Linked DNA regions of Pleurocapsa sp. PCC 7327. The protein of the gene in region 1 binds, or shares a complex with, the protein of each later gene. Links are inferred from orthologs where the notes say so. Each region holds a gene or a part of one and is shown on either strand. Other genes may lie near its edges.

Region 1 (4,170 bases):
AATCGATACGCTCGCAGGCGGTGCAGGTGCTGACACTTTCAGGCTAGGCGATAGCAATAATGTCTACTACAACGACGGTCAAAATAATACTCTGGGTCAGGCAGATTATGCTCTGATTCAAGATTTTAGCCAAGCTGAGGGTGATATCATTCAACTTAAGGGTAGTGCGAGTAATTATGCCTTGGGATCTGCTCCGCAAGGATTGCCCGCAGGTACGGCAATTTACCTAAAAACGACGGGTCAAGACGAACTGATTGCCGTGGTACAAAATACCAGCAACCTTTCTCTTGAAAGTAATTCCTTCAATTACGTTTAGCCGATAAGTTAATAGGCGTATAATGCCTACAGCGATCGGGAATTTCTCTTCTGTTGTCACTCCGACGGAAGAGAAATTCCCGATATTAGATCGATAAAACCATAAGATGCGGGAAGATGGGCAACGCTTATCCCACAGATTGACCGTTCCCAGCGATATAATCCTGCAACGCCTTTACGTCTAAAGGTTCGGACTGTAAAGAACGAATAGCTGCTACAGTTGCCTTGGCACCAGCGAGAGTAGTGATAATTGGCAACTTATAATCCAATGCCGTGCGACGAATTAGGCGCGCATCGGTGTGGGATTCTTCTCCATTGGGAGTATTAATGATGAATTGAATCCAATTGTTTTTGATCCAGTCAATTACGTGGGGACGACCTTCGTGGAGTTTGAGGACTAATTCCACATTATCGATTCCATTTTCTAGCAAGACTTTGCGCGTTCCCGCTGTCGCGACTACTCTAAATCCTAAATCGATGAGGTTCTTAACGACAGGAACCGATGCTACTTTATCGCGATCGCTCATCGAAACAAATACCGTTCCTGTTGTAGCGAGACGAACGCCCGCGGCAATTTCTGCCTTGGCAAATGCCCTGCCAAAATCGCTGTCAATGCCCATTACTTCGCCCGTAGACCGCATTTCTGGACCGAGTAGAGTATCCGTCCCCGGAAACTTCTCGAAGGGCAATACAGCCTCTTTAACAGCGATATGGTGAGGAATATACTCAGAGGTAACGCCTAGCGATTCTAGGGTTTTCCCAGACATGACGAGAGAAGCAAACTTGGCTAAAGGAATCCCCGTCGCCTTGGAAACGTAAGGAACGGTACGAGAGGCGCGAGGGTTGGCTTCTAGAATATAGACTCGTTCCCCTTGTACGGCATACTGAATATTAATCAACCCTACCACTTTGAGCGCCTGGGCGAGTTTGACTGTCCACTGACGAATGGTATCGATCGCGCTATTGGCTAAAGAGGTAAAAGGAATCGAACAGGCAGAGTCGCCAGAATGAACCCCCGCTTCTTCGATGTGTTCCATAATGCCGCCGATGATGACTTTCCCCGTAGAATCGCATAGCGCATCGACATCGACTTCGATCGCATTTTCAAGGAACTTATCGATCAAAATGGGGCGGTCGGGTTCTACCTGAACTGCATAGGTCATGTATCGTTGCAGATCGTCGTCAGAATAGACGATTTCCATTGCCCGTCCGCCTAAGACATAGGAAGGACGTACTACCACCGGATAGCCAATTCGTCCGGCGATTGAGAGGGATTCTTGGTAGCTGCGGGCGATTCCGTTAGGCGGTTGGCTAATATTTAATTGGCGCAAAATTTGCTCGAATCGTTCCCTATCTTCAGCGATATCGATCGAATCCGGTGACGTTCCCCAGATTTTGGGCACGAAATCAGCCCCATTGGCTTCTCTTTCATCTAGGTATTCCTGCAAGGGAACGGCTAATTTGAGGGGCGTTTGACCGCCGAATTGAACGATAATGCCTTCGGGACGTTCTGCTTCGATGATATTGAGGACATCTTCTTTGGTGAGGGGTTCAAAGTAAAGGCGATCGCTCGTATCGTAATCGGTAGAAACAGTTTCTGGGTTAGAGTTGACCATGATCGTCTCGAACCCTGCATTTCTCAGAGAAAAGGAAGCGTGACAGCAGCAGTAGTCAAACTCGATTCCCTGTCCGATGCGGTTTGGTCCTCCGCCGAGAATCATGACTTTGCGCTTCTCAGAGGATCTGACTTCCGATTCTTCGGGTTCGTAGCTAGAGTAATAATAAGGCGTGAAGGCTTCAAATTCTGCCGCGCAAGTATCGACGAGTTTGTAGACTGGGATAACGCCTAAATGCTTGCGATAACCTCTCACTTGGTCTTCTGAGGTTTTCGTCGCAAAGGCGATTTGGCGATCGCTAAATCCTTGCTGTTTGATAAACTGCATTTGTTCTTTGGTAATTTCGTGCAGGGGAGTCCGCTTGAGAAACTTCTCGGTTTCTACAAGTTCCTGCATTTTGTCCAAAAACCAAGGATCGATCGCGGTAAGTTCGTAAAGTTCTTCCACCGTCATTCCCAAATGGAAGGCGTGATGGATGGTAAAGATTCTCTCTGGATTGGGCGTTCTCAGATTTGCCCGAATTTGGGAGAGAGAAGGGAGGGTTTCCTGTCTGTCGCAACCGAAGCCAAAACGACCAATTTCTAGCGATCGCAAGGCTTTTTGAAAAGATTCTTGGAAGGTGCGTCCGATTGCCATTGCCTCGCCTACCGACTTCATCTGAGTCGTCAGGATAGCTTGTGCGCCTGGGAATTTTTCAAAGGCGAAACGGGGGATTTTGGTGACGACGTAATCAATGGTCGGTTCAAAGGAAGCTGGGGTTTTCTTGGTAATATCGTTGGGAATTTCATCGAGAGTATAGCCCACTGCTAACTTCGCTGCAAATTTAGCGATCGGGAATCCCGTCGCTTTCGATGCTAGGGCAGAGGATCGAGACACGCGGGGATTCATTTCGATGACGATGACCTCGCCGTTGACGGGATTGACGGCGAATTGAATGTTCGATCCGCCCGTTTCTACGCCAATCTCCCGAATAATCGCTTTAGAATAATCCCGCAGGCGCTGATATTCTTTATCCGTCAGAGTTTGGGCGGGGGCGACGGTAATCGAATCTCCCGTATGTACGCCCATCGGATCGATATTTTCAATCGAACAGATAATGACGACATTATCTGCCAAGTCGCGCATGACTTCTAGTTCGTATTCTTTCCAACCTAGAAGGGATTTCTCGACTAAAATTTGCGAGACGGGAGACGCATCGATTCCGTATTGCGCCATCTGTTCGTATTCTTCCTGGTTGTAGGCGATGCCGCCGCCAGTACCGCCGAGAGTAAAAGCAGGACGAATAATTAAAGGATAGGAACCGATTTCTTGCGCGATCGCTTTTGCTTCCTCAATATTGTTAGCGATTCCTGACGGACAGACGGGAACGCCGATGCGCTGCATGGCTTTTTTAAACAGTTCCCTATCTTCTGCCTTTTCGATCGCGTCCAGCTTTGCCCCGATTAACTCAAGGTTATACTTTTCCAGTACGCCACTTTTTGCCAATGCCACGGCTATGTTTAATGCCGTTTGTCCCCCCATCGTCGGCAGTAAAGCATCTGGTTTTTCTTTGGCAATGACCTTTTCAACGATTTCTGGCGTTAGCGGTTCTACATACGTTCGATCTGCCGTTTCCGGGTCGGTCATAATTGTAGCGGGATTGGAGTTGACCAACACGACTTCATAGCCTTCTTCTCGAAGCGCTTTACAAGCTTGTGTGCCAGAATAGTCAAATTCGCAGGCTTGTCCGATAACAATCGGACCCGAACCTAGAAGCAGGATTTTACGTATATCGTCGCGGCGTGGCATAGGATGTGTCTCGTTGAGTGAGAGAAATTAAACCCAGATCATTGTATAGGTTCTTGGTACGACTAATGCCGAAAGCTTTATGTAGGTTTAATGACTCGATCTCTAAAATAGCGCTCAAAACTGCGATCGCCTCTGAAAATTTTATCGAGAAGGCTGTTCTACTTTTGGCTTGGTTTTTGCTTTTCGCTTCAATTCTTTCTCAATATTTGACATTTCATTGTCTATTTCTTCTAATTTTTGTTCGCCCAATGCAATTAGATCGTCAATTTTTTTTAAAATTTCTAGTGGCTCTTGTTGGAAATCTGGTCGCTTCACTTTAATTTCTTCAAACCTGTAATTATGCCAGAAAAAATGCTTTTAGTTTCTAAAATTAGCTCTAATTCGCGATCTAATTTTCCTGCTACCTCTTTAAATTCTTCATAAGTTGCCACGTCTATGACATTAATCTCAT
Region 2 (3,311 bases), 980 kb from region 1 along the record:
ATTTTTTTTGAGAAATCTACTCTAAATTAAGGTGTTCTAATAATTCATTTAAACGTTGGGGATTCTGAAGATAAAGATATCCAATCAAAGTTTCTAAACTCGTTGCTTGTTGATGGAGTTCGGGCGATAAACGGCGAGGTTTTCCCGTCGCAGCATTACGCCCGCGCCTTAATATTTCCCGTTCCTCGTCAGTGAGATAAGATTCTAGCACGCGCAAACAAGCTGCTTGGCTTTCTGCTCGAACTTGAGCAACCACACGATCGTGGTAATCGGATAACCGTTTTGGAGGCAGCAGATAGCGAGTTCGCACGTACAATTCGTAGACTGCATCCCCAATGTAAGCTAGCGATGCTGGCGACAATTGACCGATTAGATACGCGCGATCGACATCGGTACAGGCAATTTCACAGCCAACATCTGCCCCAGGGACGAACACGAGATTAGCTGGATTCCACTTTGACTGCTGTACGTCCACCCCTATCGTTGACCTCGATTTTTTTCATGACTCTTCAACTTCCTGCCCGCGAGGACATTAGGAGATTGCCGATCGTCGCGACTCCTTCTTTTTCTAGGGTAGCTATTTTGTGACATTAGCGATCGCTGCCTCTACCGAAGGTTGAAGAGAGAGAAAATTTTCGAGACGAACGAGTTTCACCGTCTGGGTAACGCGGGGATTGGTAACGATTTGCAGGCTGCCTCCTCCCGTTTTTGCTTGCTTGACGAGCTGAACGAGAGCGCCCAAACCAGAACTGTCGATGAAGTCGATTTGCGAGAGGACTAAGATAACATTCTTGGGACCTTCATCGATATAAGTGCTGAGGACTTTCCGAAAAGTCGGTTCGGAAAAAGCATCTAACAAACCAGTCAGACGAAAGATTTGGTAGTTGTCCTTGACTTCACGAGTTCCTCTCAAACTGACGGTCAAGTTTAGTTGCTCAGGAATAGCTTCCCTCCTTAGTAATCATAGGGTTAACAGGTCAATGCTATAGTATAGCGCAGTCTGAATTCTCAGTTATCAATTCTAAATTTTGAATTTAGCGGGGACGGCGCGGTAAAAATCGCTAATCAGTCATTAATCCCGCACGACCTCTCTCGATAGAGAGATTACTGCCTGCCGCTCGCGTCTCTACCGATCGCCGCTCCTAGCGCGTTTCTCTTTCATTAATTTTACAAACTGCTCGAATAAATAGTCAGCGTCGTGGGGACCGGGACTGGCTTCTGGATGATACTGCACCGAAAAGAAAGGTAACGATTTATGGCGCAATCCCGCTACCGTGCGATCGTTTAAATTCAAGTGGGTAATTTCTACCTCTGGATTTAAGGTATCAGCACTAACCGCAAACCCATGATTTTGGCTAGTAATTTCTACCTGTTGGCACAAACCCGCCGGTTGATTCAATCCCCGATGTCCAAACTTCAGCTTAAAGGTTTTTGCCCCTAGAGATAACCCCAAAATTTGGTGTCCCATACAAATGCCAAAGGTAGGCATACCTAATTCTAGAAGCGCTCTGGTCGTTTCAATTCCCTCGGCATTTGCTGCCGGATCTCCGGGACCGTTGGAGAGGAAAATGCCATCGGGATGGTATTTGAGGATTGCTTCTACGGTTGTATCGGCGGGAACGACGATGACGCGACAGCCATAACTGGCCAAACGGCGCAGAATATTTCGTTTGATGCCGAAATCTATCGCGACGACCGTCAGGGTTTCTCTGTCTCCATCGCCATTAAGGGGACGAAACTCCCAATAGGGAGCGGTTGGGTTAGTCCATTCGTAGACTTCTCGAGTGGTAACTTCTTTAACCAAATTCAATCCCGCCATACTCGGCGCCGCCTGCACCTGGCGCAATAACGTTTGAGGGTCGAGAATTTCAGAGGAAACGCTGCCATTCATCGCGCCGACAGAGCGAATCTTGCGCGTTATGGCACGGGTATCCACGCCGTAGATCCCAGGGATATCATATTCGACGAGATAGTCTGGTAAGGATTTAGTTGCCCGCCAGTTACTGGGGCGATAGGTGATGTTGCGAGCGATGACGGCTTTGACATGGGGGCGATTGGATTCTTCGTCTTCCGGGTTGACTCCTACGTTACCTAACTCCGGGTAGGTAAAGGTAACGAGTTGACCGCAGTAGCTGGGATCGGTTAACACTTCCTGATAGCCAGTCATTCCGGTGTTAAATACCACTTCTCCGACTGCCGTTCCCGTAGCGCCGAACGACCATCCTCGATAGGAAGTTCCGTCGGCAAGAACTAATAGGGCTGGCTTAGCCTCTGCAATTGGCATAGACATTCAGATTAATTTGCTAATAAGCTATCATTATATTTTTGGGCGGCGAGCGATAGACTAGAATAGATGGCCAATTTAATCTATCGATAAAGTTTGCCCGATTGACAAACTTTTTGCGATCGCAATAATCATAGCAGATCGCAACTAGCTCAAAGAGGCAGAGTCTCAATCCCTAAAAGGGCGAATAAACCGTATGAGTCCCAGAAAATTGACTGACGAGGATAAACAAGAAATTCTTAAGCTTTATCGGCAAACGGAGGAGACTACCTCTACCTTAGCCGATCGCTATGGGGTGAGCAGCTCGACGATCAGTCGCTTCCTCAAAAGTCATTTATCTGAGGCAGAATACGAAGATCTGATCCAGCAAAAACGCTTGGCAAGAACGCCCGGAAAGCCAATCCCTCTCGCTGCTAGCGAAGAAAAAGCAGTCGAACCCGTCAAAACCACTCCTCCGCGCTCAGAGGTTGCGGAAAGCTTCCCCCCTGAAGATAAAGCGGCTCCTTTGCAAGAGTGGACGATTTCGACTCCAAAAGCCGAAGAATTCTTTAACAGTGAAACCGTTGCCCCTGTTGGCGAGGTAGTTGCTTTAGGAGAAATTATTGGAGAAGATTTAGTTGGTCTCGATGAAGATGAAGACGAGTTAGAAGAGGAAGACTACGAAGATTGGGAAGAGGAAGAAGTAGAGACAGCTTATACCCCATCCATTTCGCCTAAAGTTAAGATTCAAGTGTTACCTTTATCAGCAGCTGCGTTCCCAAAAACTTGTTATTTGGTGATCGATCGCGCTGCTGAGTTAATTACTCGACCCTTAAAAGATTTTGCCGACCTCGGTAAAATTCCAGCTGAAGAATTTCAGCAAAAAACGCTTCCCGTTTTTGATAATCATCGAGTGGCAAGACGTTTTTCTAATCGCTCTCAACGAGTTATTAAAGTTCCCGACGGTCACATGCTTCATAAAACTAGCGCCTATCTGCAAGCAAAAGGAATTACCCGTCTTTTGATGGACGGACAAATTTATTCTTTG

Evidence for each region. Proteins that work in one complex are often made in the same cells at the same time.
Region 2: the proteins of carB (region 1) and carA are in contact, whole or in part, in a solved structure (PDB 1KEE), measured with the Escherichia coli proteins. The link is inferred for Pleurocapsa sp. PCC 7327 from one-to-one orthologs.

What each region holds. Positions count from the first base shown.
Region 1 is NC_019689.1:4,142,285-4,146,454, reverse strand. The notes cover bases 244-4,087. They hold carB (carbamoyl-phosphate synthase large subunit), read right to left. Parts: upstream 3,720-4,087; coding sequence 444-3,719; downstream 244-443. Other genes in these bases: PLE7327_RS18725 (hypothetical protein), read right to left, coding at 4,031-4,087; PLE7327_RS24965 (hypothetical protein), read right to left, coding at 3,861-4,034; PLE7327_RS18735 (CAP domain-containing protein), read left to right, coding at 244-316. Also shown: more of PLE7327_RS18735, read left to right, coding at 1-243; more of PLE7327_RS18725, read right to left, coding at 4,088-4,170. UniProt on the Escherichia coli protein: Large subunit of the glutamine-dependent carbamoyl phosphate synthetase (CPSase).
Region 2 is NC_019689.1:3,163,490-3,166,800, reverse strand. The notes cover bases 206-3,190. They hold carA (glutamine-hydrolyzing carbamoyl-phosphate synthase small subunit), read right to left. Parts: upstream 2,285-3,190; coding sequence 1,127-2,284; downstream 206-1,126. Other genes in these bases: PLE7327_RS14175 (helix-turn-helix domain-containing protein), read left to right, coding at 2,481-3,190; PLE7327_RS14185 (STAS domain-containing protein), read right to left, coding at 578-925; PLE7327_RS14190 (ribonuclease III domain-containing protein), read right to left, coding at 206-403. Also shown: more of PLE7327_RS14190, read right to left, coding at 17-205; more of PLE7327_RS14175, read left to right, coding at 3,191-3,311. UniProt on the Escherichia coli protein: Small subunit of the glutamine-dependent carbamoyl phosphate synthetase (CPSase).